3 regions of the Lentzea sp. NPDC051838 genome follow, and region 2 is predicted to be linked to each of the others. Evidence: riboswitches for the same ligand, from Rfam matches in the RefSeq annotation. Region 2 holds a riboswitch; each other region holds the start of a gene.
The links. A riboswitch is a leader RNA that binds a small molecule or an ion and turns the genes downstream of it on or off. The one in region 2 is predicted to bind cobalamin.
Positions count from the first base shown of each region.

Region 1: another riboswitch for cobalamin. It lies ahead of AB0M24_RS22485 (CbtB-domain containing protein); the one in region 2 lies ahead of AB0M24_RS43545 (putative cobaltochelatase).
Region 3: another riboswitch for cobalamin. It lies ahead of AB0M24_RS02110 (hypothetical protein); the one in region 2 lies ahead of AB0M24_RS43545 (putative cobaltochelatase).

Region 1 covers NZ_JBFAYI010000009.1:203,250-209,549, forward strand. The annotation lists gene AB0M24_RS22465 (hypothetical protein) at 1-425, opposite strand, end outside; gene AB0M24_RS22470 (hypothetical protein) at 425-1,861, opposite strand; gene AB0M24_RS22475 (YbaB/EbfC family nucleoid-associated protein) at 1,858-2,325, opposite strand; gene AB0M24_RS22480 (CbtA family protein) at 2,386-3,138, opposite strand; gene AB0M24_RS22485 (CbtB-domain containing protein) at 3,170-3,358, opposite strand; cobalamin riboswitch at 3,391-3,582, opposite strand; gene AB0M24_RS22490 ((2Fe-2S)-binding protein) at 3,617-4,267, opposite strand; gene AB0M24_RS22495 (phosphoribosyl-ATP diphosphatase) at 4,376-4,639, shown strand; gene hisG (ATP phosphoribosyltransferase) at 4,653-5,513, shown strand; gene AB0M24_RS22505 (antibiotic biosynthesis monooxygenase) at 5,510-5,821, shown strand; gene AB0M24_RS22510 (phosphoribosyltransferase family protein) at 5,782-6,300, opposite strand, start outside.
Region 2 covers NZ_JBFAYI010000041.1:41,552-47,851, reverse strand. The annotation lists gene AB0M24_RS43545 (putative cobaltochelatase) at 1-1,372, opposite strand, end outside; cobalamin riboswitch at 1,412-1,537, opposite strand; gene AB0M24_RS43540 (beta-eliminating lyase-related protein) at 1,576-2,535, opposite strand; gene AB0M24_RS43535 (hypothetical protein) at 2,557-3,618, opposite strand; gene AB0M24_RS43530 (8-amino-7-oxononanoate synthase) at 3,662-4,855, shown strand; gene AB0M24_RS43525 (GNAT family N-acetyltransferase) at 5,168-5,626, opposite strand; gene AB0M24_RS43520 (serine protease) at 5,640-6,300, opposite strand, start outside.
Region 3 covers NZ_JBFAYI010000001.1:521,650-527,949, reverse strand. The annotation lists gene AB0M24_RS02125 (energy-coupling factor transporter transmembrane component T) at 1-260, opposite strand, end outside; gene AB0M24_RS02120 (ABC transporter substrate-binding protein) at 257-1,117, opposite strand; gene AB0M24_RS02115 (flagellar hook-length control protein FliK) at 1,114-1,674, opposite strand; gene AB0M24_RS02110 (hypothetical protein) at 1,674-4,025, opposite strand; cobalamin riboswitch at 4,109-4,238, opposite strand; cobalamin riboswitch at 4,313-4,435, shown strand; gene AB0M24_RS02105 (prenyltransferase/squalene oxidase repeat-containing protein) at 4,468-5,466, shown strand; gene AB0M24_RS02100 (MFS transporter) at 5,715-6,300, opposite strand, start outside.

The DNA of each region.
Region 1 (6,300 bases), on a different contig from region 2:
GGGATCAGGGCGTTGAGGTAGACGGCGGAGTTCGGCGCGTGACCCAGACCCTCGGGCCGCACGCTGATCTTCCCGCCGCGCAGTTCGAGCACCGCGGTGAACGTGGACGGCGCGGCCGTCAGCGCGGGGGTCACGCGCCGGACGAACGCGATGTCCTGGCAGTGCACCAGAAACCGGTCGTCGAACGACGGCACCCCGGTCGCCACCGCGCCGTCGTTGCGGTCGTCGAGCTTGTTCTCGCCGCGTGCCGTGACCCGCAGCGGCGGGCACGGCCCGATGTCCGCGCTCAGCCGTTCGAACGTGTACGTGTAGGAGTTGTCGCCGTCGGACACGCCTTCGTAGGAGTACGTCTCCTTCTCGACGCGGACGGTGAACGCGCGCCCGCCGAACGTCTCGGTGCGTTCGGCGGGCTTCGAGCCCCACATCAGATGTCGAGCTCCTGGTCGGTCTTCGACGCTTCCTGATCGGCGCCGTGCTGGTCGTACGTCACGGTCTTGTAGATGCCGTCCGCGTACCCGGCGACCTTGTTCGCGATCTTGATCGGGTCGGTGTACTCCGAGCCCTTCGGACCGCTCTGGTCGAGTCCGAGCGCCTTCTCCCCGGCCTTGAACCCGGCCTCCGACAACGCCTTGCCGAACGAGTCCGGCTTCTTCGCCGCACCCTCGACGAACGCCTTGCCGATCTTGGAACGCCCGATCACGTCCCGGATCTTCTTCAGGACGTCCATGATCTTCTGGATGATCTGACGGACCTTGTTGACCTCGCCGGTCGCTTTCGTCGTCGAGATGCCCGCCTCGACCGGGGTGGCCGCTGCCGCCGCCGCTTCCGAGGCACCGCACGTCGGCACGGCCGCGAGCTGCGCGGCGATCCAGGTGACGACCAGCCACTCGATCAGGTCGCTCAGGATGCCCTTGATGATGTCCTCGGCCACCTGCATGAACATCGAGCTGGCCTGCAGCACCGACGCGACGTGACCCGCCGTGGCCGCGGTGCCCTCGATGCCGTGGCGGAACCCGCTGAGCTTCTCCGCCGCCTTGTCCCCGGCGCCGGACTTCCAGCTCTGCAGGCCCTCGTCGAGGTGGCCGTCGAAGGTCTTCGCCAGTTCCTCGGTCTTCTTCGCGATGTCGTTGAACGCGCCCGCGGCCTTGCTGGTCGCGGCCGGGTCGCCGGTGACCAGGTCGACGGCCTGCTTGAGCGGCGCGACGACGTCCAGCAGCCAGCCGAGTCCCTTGGAGATCAGGAAGTTCAGCGGGTCGCTGATGGCTCCGGCGAGCTTCATGCCTTCCTGCATGAACCCGTTCATGTCGGACAGGACGGTGACCACGTCCTTGGCGATCGCCACGCCGTCGCCGGACTTGATGTCGTCCGCGAGCTTCGCGCTGTCCTTCATGAGCGAGTAGCTGCTGCCGCCGAACGGAACGGACTTCGCCGCCTGCTTGCCGACGTTGCTCCCGGAGAACTGGTCGGTGTAGCTGCCGACCACCGCGCCGGCGTTCGACGTCGCCTTGCCACCGCTCACCATCGGGGGCGCGCTCGCGGTGTCCATCTTGGACTGGAGCGTTCTGCCGAACGCGTCGGTGGTCACCTTTTCGTTGTCGGCGTAGGTCTGCGCGGTCGCGGTGAGGGTGGCGTCGATCTTGCCGAAGCCCTCGGTCATCTTGCCGAAATGGCCGTGCAGGTCGCCGAGCAGCGCGTCGTACTGCTGGTACATGCCGAGCAGCTGCCCGAGATAGCCCCAGCTGATCTCCGGGACGGACGCGGTGGTGGCCGCGTCGTTGAGCTTCGTGGAGCTCTCCCTGAGCGCGCCGACGTTCCTGGCGCACGCCGCGAGCTCGTCCGGGTGCACGATGAAGTCGGTCACCAGCGGTCGTCCTTGCGGAAGATCGTGCCGGTGTCCTCGTCGTCGTCCACCGGCGGCCGCGGGCGAGCGGGACGCTCGGCGGGCCGGCCGAAGATCTCCTGCTGCGTCTTCATGACGCGCTCGGCGATCGGGATCTCGGTGCCGACGTGGCTCTGCACGATCTCGGCCTGCTGCCGCGCGGCGGCCGCGACGGCCTGCTGCAGCGTGGCCATGACGGCTTGGGAGAGCTGGGCGCCGCTGAGCTTCCTGGCGTCGTCGGTGAACCGGATTTCCTTGATGGAACCGGACAAACCCGCCACGACCGTCACGGAACGGTCGGGGGACTGGACGCTCGCCTCGACACCTCTGAGCTCGGTGCCCATCGACTCGTAACCGGCGGCTCTGGCATCGGCCGCGCGGTTGGCCTGCTCGAAGAACTCGAGCTTCTGACGCATCTGTTCCAGCAACTCAGCGCTGTCAGGCATGCACCGAACGTACCAACGTCGGCTGGGCGGGGTGGCCGAGGGTGCGGCCACCCCACTCCATCAGGCGATAGCGGTCTTCTCGGAGACCTTGGTCTTGCGCGCGGCCGGGTCGATCAGCAGGCCGAACACGACGCCGAGTCCGACGTAGAGCGTAGCGAGCTGGGCGAGCGAGCTGAGGCGGAACTGCCACAGCACCGTCACCGGCATGTCCGCGGGAATCGTGTCCGGCGGCGCGGGGAACGCCACCAGCACCACCGCGACGGCCGCGACCACCGCGAGCAGCACCGCGGTGACCCTGATCGGCTGCGACTGGGCCTTGAGCTGCTCGGCCAGCCAGCTCGCACCCCACACGACCACCAGCCCGGCCACGACCACGCCGAGGTAGAGCGCGGTCCGGTAGTTCACCGTCTCCGGGTCGCCGACGGCGGGCGGGTTGGCCGGGTACTTGATCCACGGCAGCAGCGCCACGGCACCGAACACCGCGGCACCGAACGTGAAGCTGCGGCTGAACGGCGTGCGGTCGACGAACCACCGCTTGGACAGCGCGTAGGCCGTGGCGAACACGAGCCCGACCGCGATGCCGACGATGATCACGCCGAGCATGCCGCCGACCACCTGCGCGCCGCGGCTGACCAGCTCTTCCTCGCCGCCGTGCGAGTGGCCTTCACCGGCCGGCTCCCGAGCCTCCTCGACCGCGAGCGCGGCCCGGATCGGGATCTCGGTCACCAGCAGCTGCACCAGCGCGGACGCGACGCCGGCGATGGCACCGGCTCCGATTCCGCGCAGCGCAAGAGACTTGTACGTCGTCGTCATGACTTTCCCTGCCTGGGATCGGGGGATGGATCTAGTGGCAGGGGACGCCGAGCGCGTGCCGGCCGTCGTGGAAGAACTCGTGCAGCATCTCGGAACCCGCGCCGAGCGCGAGACCGTTCTCCTGCAGGACCAGGTACGTGACGATCAGGCCGAGCAGAGCAACGGCGAAGGCCCATTTGGGCACGCGGACGGCGGACAGATGTGCTGCGGGGCTCGTCATGACGGGCTCCTCCATACCTCGTGGAAGGTCAACTCTCCTTGCGGCGCCGCAGCCGGTCTCCTGACTCCCGGATCAACGCTGTCCCCGCGTCTTCCCAGCCCTTGTGAGAGGACCAGTGACGTTCTCGGCGGGGATAACTTCCCGGTCACAGTGGCGAGGACCGCGCCGGATTCTCACCGGCTTCCCGTCACTGCGGCGCGTGCACCGTAAGTTGAGTTGCCGGTTAAGCACAACCGGCCATAAGAGTTGTTGCGTTCCTCACTTCACGAGTGGACAGTCGCCGCACTTCCCACCAGCGGCTACCCGGTAGTAAAGACAACAGCTGCGCCGCAGGAACCCGAGCTCGCCGGGGATGCTCAGAAATTCCCCCGCCTGTTCGAACGGCGGCGCGCTCATCAGCCGGGCGCCGCGCAGTTCCGCTTCCTCGGCCGTGAGCATGCGTGCGCGGACAACCATTTTGAGCGCGCCCGCGATGTTCGACATCGCGTTGCCCCACAACAATCCGCTCGCCACCGGCGTGACGCGCTGGATCGCCTCCACCACGGGTTCGAGGGCCTCCGCGGCGCTCGGCCCTCGTTGCGGCTGGTCGATGCGCACGCTCAGGCCGTTCGTCGGATGGTGTTGCCACCAAAGGTTTTCCGGCCGGATGTCGATCGGGATGTCCGCCGCCGTGAGCGGGCTCAGCAGCCGTGCGGTGTAGCTGAGGAAGAACAGGCTCGCCGCGACGCGTGGTTCTTCCGCTTTGTACCGGGTCGCGATGGCGTCGATCGTGTTTTCGAGCGCGGGGCCTTCGAGAAGTGCCGTTCCGGGCAGCCAGGTTTCGTCCGGACGGCCCACGTCGAGCGCGAAGAACGGGTTGATGCCGCGCACCCGGCGCAACGCTTCGAGAACCTCCGCGAACTCAGACACAAGAATTCACCGTACCGGGTGTCCATGCAGGACAGATCACGTCCGAGTCGTGGGACAGATGTGACCGCGGTGTGGACCGGGGTGCGCGGGATGGGAGGATGTGGAGCCGTGAAGACCTTCGACTCCCTGTTCGCCGAACTGACCGAACGAGCCGCCACCAAGCCGGAGGGATCCGGCACCGTCGCAGCGCTCGAGGCCGGCGTCCATGCGCAGGGCAAGAAGGTCCTGGAGGAGGCGGGCGAGGTCTGGATCGCCGCCGAGTACGAGTCCGACGAGAAGCTCGCCGAAGAGATCTCGCAGCTGCTGTACCGCCTCCAGGTGATCATGCTGGGCCGCGGCCTCACCCTCGAAGACGTTTACAAGTACCTCTGACGGAGACTTCCACATGCTGCGCGTAGCAGTCCCGAACAAGGGCGCGCTCGCCGAACGCGCCTCCGCCATGCTGACCGAAGCGGGCTACCGGCAGCGGCACGAGCCGCGCGACCTCACCGTGCTCGACCCGAACAACGACGTCGAGTTCTTCTTCCTGCGTCCCAAGGACATCGCGATCTACGTGGCGTCCGGTGACCTCGACCTCGGCATCACCGGCCGCGACCTAGCCGCCGACTCGGGCGCCGACGACAACGGCTCGTCCGTCGAGGAGCTGCTCGCCCTGGGCTTCGGCTCGTCGACGTTCCGCTACGCCGGTCCTCGCGGTACCGACTGGCAGGTCTCGGACCTCGAGGGCAAGCGCCTCGCCACGGCGTACCCGCGCCTGGTCGGCCGCGACCTCAAGGCCCGCGGCATCACCGCCCAGGTGATCCGGCTCGACGGCGCCGTGGAGATCTCGATCCAGCTCGGCGTGGCCGACCTGATCGCCGACGTCGTGGGCTCGGGCCGGACGCTGCGGCAGCACGACCTGGTGCCGTTCGGCGAGCCGATCTGCGAGTCCGAGGCCGTCCTGGTGCACCGCGCCGGTTCGGTCCTCTCCGCCGCCAAGAAGCAGCTCACGGCCCGTCTGCAGGGTGTCGTGTTCGCGCAGCAGTACCTGATGCTCGACTACGACTGCCCGCGCTCGATCCTGGACAAGGCCATCGGCCTGACGCCGGGCCTCGAGTCGCCGACCGTGGCGCCGCTGGCCGACGACAACTGGGTGGCCGTGCGCGCGATGGTGTCGCGCAAGGAGGCGAACCAGGTGATGGACGAGCTGGCCGCGATCGGTGCCAAGGCCGTGCTGGCCTCGGACATCAGGTTCTGCCGCCTGTGATCCTGGAGCACGCCGTCCTGGACGTGGTGGCGGGCCAGGAGACCGACTTCGAGTGGGCGTTCGGCGAGGCGCGATCGTTGATCAGCGCCTCGCCGGGCTTCCTCGGCCTGGAGCTGCTGCGCTCGTTCGAGACTCCCGGCCGCTACCTGCTGCTCGTGCGCTGGGAGTCGGTCGAGGCGCACGTCGTGGGCTTCCGCCAGGGGCCTTCGTACGCGCAGTGGTCGGCGTTGCTGCACAGGTTCTACTCGCCGTTCCCGGTGGTGGAGCACTACTCGAGCGCCTTGAGCACCTCGTCGTCCGTGGTCTGATCGAACCTGTCGTACCAGCGGCTGACCGCGCCGAAGTGCTTCGGGATGAGGATCGCGACCACCCGCGTCCGGAACGTGCCGATCGAGTCCTTCGCCGCGACCGGCACGGCCAGCGTGAGGCTTCGTGGCTCGTGTTTCGCGACCCAGTGCAGGGCTGCCCTGGCCGTCACGCCGGTGGCCAGCCCGTCGTCGACGAGGATGACGTCGCGGTCCTTGAGGTTGAACGGCCTGTCGCCGCGGTAGAGAGCGGTCCTGCGTGCCGCTTCCTCGCGCTCCCGGTCGCAGGTGTGGCTGAGCTGCTCCTCGGTGAGGTTCAGGGCTTTGAGCACGCGCGGGTCGTAGATGGGTTCGCTGTCCGCGGTGACGGCGCCGACGCCGTACTCGGGATGGCCCGGCGCCCCGATCTTGCGCGCCACGACGACGTCGAGCTCGGCGTCGAGCGTTGTCGCCACTTCCTTGGCCACCGGGACGCCGCCGCG
Region 2 (6,300 bases):
CGAACAGGATGAGGTTGGACTCCTTGCCCTCCCGCACGGCCTTGCGCAGATCGGCTGCCTCGAGGATGAGGCCTGGGCTCGTGCGGCCGCGTGACTGCTGGTGCGGTGCGGCGTTCAGGAGCGTGTCGACGAGGTGGAGTCCCGATCCGTCCACTTTGGATGAACGGACGATCCTGCCGGTGCGCGCACGGGCCCTGGAACGCTTGCCCGGCGCGCCTTCTCCAACCCCGGGGACTTCCAGGAGGCGGGCTTTGAACGCCGGAGCGGGTTCCGGGGCCGGACGGTCGTTGGGCGCGTTTCCGTTGCCCTTGGGGCCTTCCTGCGGTTCGGGGAGCTCACCGCCGCCGGGGCCGTCGTCGTCCGGGGGTTCTTCGTCCGCGTGCTCGGCTGCCTGGCGCATGGCGTCCTCGAGCTGCTGCTCCTCGATGCCGGGCTCGTCGAACGGATCGCGGCGGCGCCGGTGCGGCAGGGCGAGCCTGACCGCGGTCTCGACGTCCAGTTCCTCGACTTCCTCAGCGCCTCGCCAGGCCGCGTGAGCCGTGGCGGCACGGGCGACCACGAGGTCCGCGCGCATGCCGTCGACCTCGAAAGCCGCGCAGACAGCGGCGATCCGGCGGAGCTCACTGTCCGGAAGGGACACTCGGGGCAGCTTTTCGCGCGCTGCGGTGATCTGCTGCTTGAGCTTGGCGTCCTCGTCCGCCCACTTGGCCGCGAACGTGGTGGGGTCGGCTTCGTAGGCGAGACGGCGCCGGATCACCTCGGTGCGGACCTCGACGTCCCGCGCGGCCTTCACCGCGACTGTGAGGCCGAACCGGTCGAGCAACTGCGGCCTGAGCTCGCCCTCCTCGGGGTTCATCGTGCCGACCAGCAGGAACTGGGACGGGTGCGACACGGAGACGCCTTCGCGTTCGACGTGCGCGCGGCCCATCGCGGCGGCGTCGAGCAGCAGGTCGACGAGGTGGTCGTGCAGCAGGTTGACCTCGTCGACGTAGAGCACGCCCCGGTGCGCGGCCGCGAGCAGACCCGGCTGGAACGCCCGGACGCCCTCGGTCAGCGCCTTCTCCAGGTCGAGCGAGCCGACCAGGCGGTCCTCGGTGGCGCCGACGGGCAGTTCGACGAGCTTGGCGGGCCGTCGTTCCGCGGCTTCGTGCGGGGCGTCGGGGCAGTCGGTGCTGCCCGGGACGCACCCGAAGCGGCAGCCCTTGGACACGTCCAGCTCGGGCAGCAGCGCGGCCAGGGCACGCACGATGGTCGACTTCGCGGTCCCCTTCTCGCCGCGGACGAGAACGCCGCCGATGCCGGGGTGCACGGCGTTCAGCAGCAGGGCCAGCCGGAGGTCGTCGTGTCCGACGACAGCCGAAAAGGGGTACATGCTCAGCGAAGTCCTTCCTCGGGTGTCCACGCCCGTGGCCGGTTGATCGACGAGGGGGGCGAGTTCCTGACTCCCAGGTCCTGCCTGGTCACAGTCGCGGGCACGGCGCCGGATTCGCACCGGCTTCCTCGCGTTCCCCTCACAGCCCCGGCATCGTCGCATTTCGCACCTGCCGGTCCAACAGCCAGGTGAGCGACATCGCGTCAGAGCAGGCTCTGGAAGTGCGCCCAGGCCTCCCCGACCTCGTCCGCCGTCCACTCCAGCGCGGGCTCGGCGACGGTGATCTCGGTCTTGGCGAGAGGCCCGTCCTGCCAGAACCCGCCGAGGAACTTCCCGCTCAGCTCCTTGAGCCGCGCCGGGTCGCCGGGCAGGTGCAGCGCGAACTGGTGGGTGTGCGGTTCGGGCAGGCCCATCGCCCGCGCCACGACCTTGGCGTGCTGCACCTGGGCGCCGAGCCGCGGCAGCACGGTGTCCAGGCCGTGCATCGCCGAGAGAGCGGCCGGCCACTGCTGGAAGAGCATGCCGCCGTAGCGGTGGCGCCAGACCCGTGCCTGGTCGACGAAGTCCTGGGTGCCGGCGAGCGCGGCACCGGAGATGCCTTCCAGCGACTTGTAGAACGAGACGTAGACCGAGTCGAACAGGCCCGCGATCTCTTCGAGCGGCTTGCCGAGGCCGTGGGTGCTCTCCCACAGGCGGGCGCCGTCCAGGTGGACCACGGCGTCGCGTTCCCGTGCCGCGTCGACGGTGGCCGTGAGGTCGTCCCAGGTCGGGAGGATGAAGCCGGCCTCGCGGTCCGGGACTTCGAGCAGCAGCGTGCCGAACGGCTCCGGGCAGGTGGCCACGTCGTCGTTGCGGACCTTGACGGGGCGCAGGCCGGACAGCACGGTCAGCGCGTCGTCCTCGTGGTGCAGCGGGTGGGCCTGCGGGTGCATCGCCACGATCGGGTTGTGGGTGCGGTCGGCCCAGCACCTGAGGGCGATCTGCTGCGCCATGGTTCCCGTCGGCACGAACAGGGCGGCCTCGGTGCCGAGTAACCGCGCTACACGGGTTTCGAGAGCGCCTACCGGGCCGCCGTCGCCGTAGCGGTCGGGTTCGACGTCCGGGACCGGGCCGAGCTGCTCCAGCAGTGTCCGCTTCCTGACTCCGGAGAGCTGTCGGTTCATCACGCTCGCATCAAACCTCGGTCAGCGGCTCACTGCCACCGACTTCGGCGCGCGGAACGACAGCAGGTTCAGCCACTCGGGGGTGTCGCCGGCGAGGTGCAGGCCCGGCTCGTGCCCGGCGACGGTCTGCAGCGTGACGGCGGCTTCCAGGCGGGCGAGGCCGGCGCCGAGGCAGAAGTGGCGGCCGTAGCCGAACGCCAGGTGCTTCGGGTCGGTTTCTTTGCCGCTCAACAACAACACGAGCTCGGCGCCCTTGGGCACGCGCACACCTGCGATGACCACCTCGCGCGCGGTCAGGCGTCGCCAGGTCACCACGGGGGTTTCCGTTCGCAGCACGTCTTCCACGAACGACTCGGCTGTCTCGCGCTGGGGCAGACGCGCCCACAGGTCGCGGTCCTGGAGGGCGCGCCGCAGGGCGGTGGACAGCAGCTGGGTCGTCGTCTCCTGGCCCGCGATGAGCAGGAAGTAGCAGAGGCCGGCGGAGTCCTCGGCGGACACGCCGGCGTCGGCGAGCGCCTGGAAGAACTCGCCGTCACGGGCGTGATAGCGCTTGATGAGCCACTGGTGGAAGTCGCCGACGTCGTCGACCAGCTCCAGCTGGCGTTCGGTGGAGATGTTGCCCCAGAAGAACTCCAGGGAACCCGTGCTCCAGCGCTTGAGCGTCGGGATGTCGACGTTCTCCAGGCCGAGGAGGTCCATCAGCACGATGGCAGGGAGATCCCAGGCGAGGTCGCGCACGAGATCCGTGCCACCCAGACGTTCCAAAACGAGCTCTCGGATGCGAGGCTCAGCCGCCACGACGCGTGAGGGCGTGAAGAACGACGCGACGAGTTTCCGCAGTTTGGCGTGCGACTCCGAACCGTTGTTCGCGAGGGTCGGCGGGAGCGAGAAGCGGGCTCTGACGAGGCTGCGCAGCGCGGCGGGCGCGACCGGCGTGACGGCGGTCAGGGCGTTGTCGGGCAGGTAGGTGACGGGATCGGCGAGGATCGCGCGCACGTCGTCGTAGGCCGACACCACCCAGCGGCCATCGCAGAACTGCACCGCTTCGGTGAGCTCGGCACGCGTGAAGGTGAACAGGTCCACAAGCGGCACGCTAGTGGGCGGATGGGATAGTCAGGCGGTGACCGTGAGCACAACTGAGGCGATTTCCAGTGGTGGTGAGTCGACGTTCGACTGGATCGACGTCCGCTCTGAAGCGCGCTCCAAGGCGGGTCTGACCCGTCGCGTCCGGCCGCGCACCGCGGACTCGACGGACCTCGACCTCGCCAGCAACGACTACCTCGGGCTCGCGAAGGACAAGCGCGTCGCGGGTGCCGCGGCCGCCGCCACGTTGAAGTGGGGCGCGGGCTCGACGGGATCGCGCCTGGTCACGGGTTCCACGGAGCTGCACGCCGAGCTGGAGTACGAGCTCGCGAACTTCTGCGGCTCGCAGTCCGCCCTGGTGTTCAGCAGCGGCTACCTGGCGAACCTCGGTGCGGTCACCGCGCTGTCCGGCCCCGGCACGGCGATCGTGGCCGACCAGCACATCCACGCCTCGCTGATCGACGGCACGCGACTGTCCAAGGCGGACGTCGTCGTCGCGGACCACTGCGACGTCGGCAAGGTCCGGCACGCTCTGGAGACGCGCGGCAAGCGTCGCGCGATCGTGGTCACGGACTCGGTGTTCAGCGTCGACGGCGACATCGCGCCGTTGAACGAGCTGCACTCGGCGTGCCGCGCTACTGGTGCGGCGTTGGTGGTCGACGACGCGCACGGGCTGGGTGTCGTCGGACCCGGCGGCCGGGGTGCGGTGGCCGAGGCCGGCCTCATCAAGGCGCCGGACGTGATCACGACGTTGACCTTGTCGAAGTCGCTCGGCGCGCAGGGCGGTGCGGTGCTCGGCCCGAGCCGCGTGATCAAGCACCTGGTCGACACCGCGCGCACGTTCATCTTCGACACCGGGCTGGCACCGTCCAGCGCGGCGGCGGCGTTGTCCGCGATCAAGATCCTGCGCGAGGAGCCGGACCGGCCCGAGCGCGCGCTGACCGTGGCGCACGACCTGTCGCACCGGCTCAAGGAAGCCGGTCTCCAGGTGAGCACGCCGACGGCCGCCGTGGTGAGCGTGCGGGCGCCGGGACCGGAGCAGGCGTTCCGGTGGGCGGAGGCGTGCCGGACCCAGGGCGTGATCGTGGGCTGCTTCCGGCCGCCTTCGGTGCCGGACCAGGTCAGCAGGCTGCGGCTCACCGCGCGCGCCGACCTGACCGAGGCCGACATCGAGCGCGCGGTTCGGGTGATCACGGAGTGCGCCGCGACTGCCGGAGTCGAGACGCGTCGCGGCTGACCGCCGCCGCACGGAGCTTTCGCACGTTCACAACGAACGAACGGGCTCCGCATGCGGTCGCCGCCGACCACCCTCGCTAAGAGCATTCGCACGTTCACAACGAACGAACGGGCTCCACATGCGGTCAGCCGAGGGGTGCGCGCCACCACCGCCGAAGCCCAGACACAGCCGCGCCGACCGCCACCCGCAACGAGCATTCGCACCTTCACAACGGACGAACGAGCTCCGCATGCGGTCAGCCGAGCAGTGCGCGCTACCACCAGCGGAGTCGAGGCGCGGCCTCTCTGAGCAGCCGGCCCGGCAGGGGTGGCGTCAGGGTGTGCGGCGCATCGTCAGGTGCGGGATGCCGTCCTCGATGAACTCCGCACCCTCCGCCACGAAGCCGAACGACGCGTAGAAGTCCGTCACGTACGTCTGCGCGTCAAGCACGCAGGACACGCCCCCGATGTCCGCCAGGGCAGCCTGCATCAGCCGGCGGCTGTACCCGCGGCCCCGGGCCATGCGCGCGGTGGCGACACGGCCGATTCGGAACGTCTCGTCCGGCTCCTCCAGCAGGCGGAGGTAGGCCAGGGGGTCGTGCGAGCCGTCGGCTTCCAGCCAGAAGTGCCGGGTGCCCTGTTCCAGGTCGCGGCCGTCCACGTCGCTGTAGATGCTGTTCTGCTCCACGACGAAGACGTCCTGGCGCAGTCTGAGGATGGCGTAGAGCTGGGCGGGGCTCAGGTCGAGGCCCCACTGCCGGCGCAGGGTGGCTGGAAACTGTGTGGTTCGCACCGGACCTTGGATATCAGAAGCCCAGTACGGACCGGTAGTGAGCCAGACGGGTGTAGACGCCCGGTTCATCCGCACGCGCGCAGCCTCGGCCGAACGACACGACACCGGCGAGCCTGCCCCGCACCACGAGAGGGCCGCCGGAATCGCCCGTGCACGCGTCACGGTTTCCGCGTCCTGCACACACCATCGCACCCGGCCGGTAGTCCGGCTCCTTAATCATGCACTCCTGGTCCGACAAGATCGGCACGGTCACCTTGCGCAGGGTCATGGACGGCGGGCTGTTCTCGGCGGTGCGGCCCCAGCCGAGCACCGTGCCCTCGTCGCCGACCTCGCCCAGCGCGATGACGCGGTACGGCAGCGCGCGGGCCAGCGTCAACACAGCCACGTCGTCGCCCTTGGTGACCTCCACGTAGTCGGGGTGCCGCCACACCGACGCGACCGGCGACTCGATGCCTTCACCCTGCACCCGCAGGTCGGTCCGGCCCGCCACCACGCGCAGCTGCTCGGCCGGGCGCTGGTTCTTGCCCAGCACGCCCTTCAACGTGGCGCAGTGCGCGGCCGTCATGACCTTGTCCGGAGCGACCAGGGCGCCACCGCAGATCAGCTGGCCGTCGGTGGTGGTGATCGCCACAACCCACGGGGTGTCCGCCACCCGCGCGGGTGTCCCCCCAACG
Region 3 (6,300 bases), on a different contig from region 2:
GTCGTCCCCTCGGCGCCGCCGAACACGAACCGGAAGCCCACCCGGATCACCACGATCATCGCGCCCAGGGCCAGGTAGAGCCGGAACGCCAGCGCCCACGGTGCCTCAGAACGGCGTGACACCACCACGAACCCGGCCACCGCGACGATCGTGAGCAGCAGCCAGGGGTTCGTGGTGCGGGTCGCGGCCACGGACAGGCCGAGCGACCACACCCACCAGGCGGCCGGGTGCAGGTCGCGCGGCAGGAAGTACGACGTCACCCGTCGGCCCGTTTCCTGCGGCGTGCCACGAAGAACCCGGCGACCGCCAGCACCAGGACGGCGCCTCCCGCGGCCCAGGGCGCGTAGTCGCTCGCCCCGGACGTCCGTTTGACGACCGCGTTCACGTCCTCGGCGTTCTCCCCGCCGCTGAACGCGATGTTGCCAGTCGGATCCTTCGCCTTCGGACTCGCGCTGGCCCGCGGTTTCGGCGGCGGCAGCGCCCCGGTCGGCGCACCCGGTTGAGGCGTCTCCGTCGCCTGGTGCCCGGCTTCCGGTGGTGTGTCTTGAACCGGCCGCTGCACCTCGCCGGGGTTGTCGGTGACCGGTTTCTGCTCCTCGACCGCGGTGCACGGCGTGTTCTCCGTGCCGGGACGAACGGCGGCGATGCGAGGAACCGGATTCGAGTTCGCCGTGGCGTTCAAGGAGAACGACCAGCCCTCGAAGCCGCCGGGGATGAACCGGCGGTTCTTCACGCCCCACTGGCTGTAGTCCCACGCGCAGTTGTTCGCGGCGTGCCAGTACGACCAGTAGGCCTGGGCGGGAGGCGTGTCGATGCACCGCTCGTCCGCGGCGCCGGGCTTGTTCTCGATGCGGCAGACGAACCCCTCGCCCCACCGCTGCACGCCCGCGATCTGGAAGCCGGCGCCCTTGATCGCGTCGAGGCCGCTGCCCGCGGTGGTCTGCGGGTTGCACCGCACGATCGCGTCGCCACCCAGCTGCTGGAAGTCGACGACGACGGTGACGCCCTTGTCGTCCTTGCAGAAACCGGGATATCCCTTGCTGTGGTCGATCGCCCGCGCGGCCGGCGCAGTGCCCAGGAGCAGGGTCACGGCGCCGGCGATGGCGAGAGTCCTCACAGGGCTGGGTTCTTGGGCGTCACGCGGGGCGGCGGGTTCGTGGTCGCGGTCTTGTTCAGCGAGAACGACCAGCCCTCGAAACCACCGGGGATCACGTTGCGGTTCAACGCGCCCTGGCTGCTGTAGGTCCAGGACGAACCGGAACCGTCGGCGTGCCAGTAACCCCAGTAGGCGGAGGCGGGCGGGGTGTTGAAGCACGCCTCCTTGTAGGTGGGGTTGCCGGTGACCGGGATGGTCTCGGTCGCGGACGGGCGGCCGTTGAGACGGCAGACGAACCCGAGACCCCAGCGGGTCGTGCCGGCGACCGGGATTCCCGCGTCCTGCAACGCCTTGATGCCGGTGCGGGCGGTGCCGGGGCTGGCGTTGGGCGAGCACCGGGTGATCGTCGGCGCGGCCACCCCGCCGTTGCCGTCGAGCTCCTGGAAGTCGACGACGATCGTCGTGCCGGTGAGCGCGTCCGATCCGGTGCAGATGCCGTCATAGCCCGCCGCACTCGCCGGTGCGGGTGCGGCGACCAGTCCGGTGAGGACGATCGCGGCGGCGAGAACTCTTTTCATCACTTGACCCCCTGGAGAAATCGACGACGAACCAGCAGAACGAGCCCGGCGAGCAGCAGTGCGCCGCCGAGCGTGAAGTAGGACCAGAGCGGCGGTCGCCACGCAGCCGCCTGGGCGACGGGTGCGGGAACGGGCTCGGCGTCTGTCAGCGGGAGGCGCACCACCGGCGAGACCGGCGAGCCGTCCGCGCTGACCCACGAGCGGCCCGCGATGCCTTGTGCCGCAGCAAGACTCGTGCCGAAGTCGGTCAGGCCACCGTCGTCCTGCAGCAGACTGCCGAGGGTCTTCGCCGTGCCGCTCGCGTCCAGTCCGGCGGCCTGGCGGGCACCGGCGAGCGAGGCGCTGACCGCGATCGACGGCGCGCCACCTTCGTCCTCGACCACGCCCTTGCCGTTCGGCTTCGTGCTGAGCAGGGTGATGGCCTTCACGAACGCCGTCGCGCGCTTGTCCGACCAGTCGGCCGGAGTGCGGCCGGTCGGCGCGTCCTCCGTGAAAGGCTTGCTGTTCAACGCGGTCACGGCGGCAGCGGTCGCAGCGAGATCACCGGTTTCGCACCCGGTCGCGTCCATGCGCTCGGGGAACAGCCCGTCCCTGCACTGACGTACGGCGAGCGCCTCGATCGCCTGGCCTGGATCGCCGACGGTGGCCAGCACCGCCCACGTGTGACGGCGGACCGTGTCCTCGGAGTCCGCGTACGTGCCGGTGTCGGCGAACAACCCGTCCGCACCTCGCAGTTCGACCAGGTCTGCGCGCAACTCGTCCGCCCGACCGGACTTCTGGAACTGGGCGATGATCACGAGCTTCGCCAGCGGTTCGGCGTAGGCGGCCGCACCGGTTTCCTGACCGGCGCCGTGGGCGTAGGCGTTGACGGAGTCCGTTGTCAGCAGGAACTCCGAGGCCTTCTTCACGGCGTCCGGTTGCTCCTCCAACGCGCGCAACGCGAGCACCAGGTCCGCGGTCGCGTCGTAGTCGACGTAGGTCTTGTCGTTCTCGGTGACCTCGACGTGGTCGCCCCGCACCAGCTTGCCCGCCAGGTACGCGCCGAGCCGGGCGGCAGGGGTTTTCGGACCGGGCTGGACCTTCTGCGGCGCCGGGACGGGCTGGCGCACCACGGGCTTCTGCGCGGGTGCCTTGACCGTTGGGGTCTCAGTCCTGGTCGTGGGATGCGTGGTGGTCGTGATCGGCTCAGGCACAGTGCCTTTGGCGAGGGCGTAGAAACCCACCTGCGACAACCCGAGCGAAGCCTGTGCGCTCGCCCTGATCCACGTGTCGATGCCGGCGATTCCGCCCGTGCGTGCCGCCTCGTAGGCGGCCGGGTTGTAGGCGATGGCGCCGAGGTGACTCGCGAGCGCGTTGCCCGCGTCGGATTCTTTGGCCTGTGCGGACTTCAGGAACGCGGCACCCCTGGCCACCTCGGTGCCCGCTCCGCCCGCGTCGGCGAGTGCCTGCGTGATCAAGCCCGTGCTGTTGGTGTTCGGCGCCTCGGTACCTACACCACCGCCCCAGCCACCACCCGCGGTCTGGTTGGCCTTCAACCACGCCACGGTTTTCGCGATGGTCGCGTCGAGGCCGGGCGCACCGGCCTTGCGAGCCGCGAGCATCGCCGACAGCGCGAGGCCTGACGTGTCACCGTCCGGGGACGACGCGCCCGCTGCCTTGCCCTCGTCGCACGAGGAGACCCGCGGTCCATCAGGTCCTTCCACCTGACCGAAGAAAGCCCTGAAGTAGCCCTCGGAACACTGCTGCGTCACCATCTTGTCGATGGCGAGCTGGTCGTTCTCCCCCGCCACCGCGAGGCCGATCACCGCGAGAGCCTGGCCGAACATGTTGGCGTTGTTGGGCACCATGTCGGACCACTCGGGGTTCTTCGAGTAGTCGGAGACGCGGCCGGCGTCGACGCCGGACCGGCGGATCGCGCCCTTGACCTCGGCGACCAGGTCGTGGCCGTCGAAGTCGCGCGGATCACGGCCTGCGACCTGGGCTGCCAGCAACGTCTTCGCGACCGCGCCACCGACGATGATCTGGTCGTAGCCCTGGCCGGGAGCCAGCCCGTCCCACGTGTAGTAGTCGGTGGCGTGGCCCTGGTCGTCGAGGAAGTCGACGACGGGCTTGGCCAGCGCACCGTCACCGGACGCGTGCAGCGCGAAGATCACGTCGATCATCAGGCCGTGGTCCGGGAGGCCGCCGAGCGGGTTCTCCAGCGTGCCGTCGGGGCGCAGCTGACGGGAGAGCCAGACAGAGCTGGCGTGTGCGGACTGGTGTTCGGCCGCAGCGGCACCGCCGGCCAGTGCGGCGACGAGGCCCGCACCGGCGACCAACGCCAGCACGGCCGAGGACCTGCGCCGGTTCATGCTCCCCCTCCCCAGCTGCATGAAGGAGGGGCCTGGCGCGTGAAGCTCCGGAGGCCACCCCTGCTTCTCGCGACAGCGGTTGGACTTGTTCTGCTCCGCTCGACCGGTATTCCGACTCGCCGCTTCTGGGAGCGGCCCACGGTTGCGCGACAGTGCCGGAGTTCGACCGGCTTCCCCATCACGAGCGGAGGTGTTGAGTTGTCCTTGCCCGGCGGAGGTTAACACCCGCAAACCGGAGGCGAGCGTCACACCGCCGCTTCACGGTATCGGCAACACCGGCTCGCGCACCATGAGAACCTGATCGACGTTCAGCGCGGACGTGGGGGAAGCCGGTGGGAATCCGGCGCTGTCCCGCAACGGTGTGCCCCTCGGGGCGAGCCCGGTCACCCGCACCGCGCGGTGTTCACCAACTCCTGTCGTGGAAGTGCGGGAAAGGGTTTTCATGAGACGTCTTGTGTTCGCCGCTGTCGTGGCTCTCAGCGTGGCCACGGCCGCTCCAGCGGTAGCCGCGACCACCGACAAGGCCGACGCGGCATCGGGCTGGCTCGCCCGCCAGCTCGTCGACGGCGAGCGGTTCGAGGCCGACTTCGGCGGCCAGAAGTTCCCCGACCAGGGCCTGACGATCGACGCGATCTTCGCGTTCGCCGCCGCCCGCTCCTCGGACACCAACGCCGAGAAGGCGATCACCTGGCTGGCCAAGCCGGAGATCACCACCGGCTACGTCGGTTCCGGCACCGAGGCGTACGCCGGCGCGCACGCCAAGCTCCTGCTCGCCGCTCAGGTGCGGCACAAGAACGGCGCCTCGTTCGGCGGCGTGAACCTGGAAGCCGGTCTGCGGGGTCTGCTCGCGCCGTCCGGCCGGTTCTCCGACCGTTCGGACTTCGGTGACTTCTCCAACGCCTTCACGCAGTCGCTCGCACTTCTGGCGCTGGACCGGACTTCCGGCGGTGCACCGGCGTCGTCCGTGTCGTTCCTCGCCGGAACCCAGTGCCCCGACGGCGGTTTCCCGCTGAACTTCGGGCAGACGCCGTGCGTGAGCGACGTCGACTCGACCGCGATGGTCGTGCAGGCGTTGCGCGCCAACGGTGACAACGCGAATGCCGCCGAGGGCACCACGTGGCTGGCCTCGCAGCAGAACACCGACGGCGGATTCTCCGTCGGCACCAACGCGTCCAACGCCAACAGCACCGGCCTGGCCGCGGAAGCCCTGGCAGGCCACCGCCCGGCGGCCACGGTGAAGGCTCGGCAGTTCCTCAAGTCGCTCGCCGTCGGCTGTTCGGGTGCAGCAGCGGATCGGGGCGCGATCGCTTACGACGCAACGGGTTTCAACCCGAACACCGCGCCTCGCGCAACGGCGCAGGCGATTCTCGGCCTCACCGGGGTCAAGCTCGCGAACCTCGACGGCGGCGGCAACCCGGCCGCTCCGACGCTCGCCTGCTGACGCGGGGGTTCGGTCAGGCGGCGTGCTGGGAGGCACGCCGCACGACCGGCGCCACCTCAGTCAGGCGGCATGCCGGGAAGCACGCCGCACGACTGGCGGCGCTTCGGTCAGGCGGCATGCTGCGAAGCACGCCGCAAGACCGGCGCCACCACGATCAAGCGGCATGCTGCGAAGCACGCCGCAAGACCGGTGTCACCACGGTCAAGCGGCGTGCTGCGAAGCACGCCGCACGACCGGCGCCACCTCGATCAGCCCGCGTGCAGCGAAGCATGCCGCAGGACTGGCGTCACCCAAGCCAGCAGCACACCCACGAGCAACGCCACCACCCCGGCCGCGAGTCCCGCCCGCGGATCACCCGCCGCCACCGCCACGGCCCCGGCGAGTGCCGCGCCGAGCGGCTGCCCGAGACCCCACGCCACCATCCTGGCCGTGGTGTTCACCCGCGACTGCATGTCCTCCGGGCACACCTGCTGGCGGTAGGTGATCCCGTTGATGACCACCGTGGAGTTCGCGGCGCCCCAGTACACCACCGCCACGCACGTGATCAGCCAATGTCCGCTCACGAGCACGAACACACCGCCCAGCAAGGACAACGGCAACGCGGCCAGTGCCAGCCGCGCACCACCCCAGCGCTCGGTCAGCCGCGGCAGCACTCGGCTGGCGATGATCGCGCCCACACCCCAGCAGGTGAACACGGCCGCCAGCCGCACGTCCCCGCTCGGCGCCACCCCGAGCACGCGGTCGGCGAACGGCACCAGCACCGCCATCCAGGCACCCGTCGCGACCGAGTGCAGCGCGCCGATCAAAGTGAGCGTGCGGACGATCGGCTGCTGC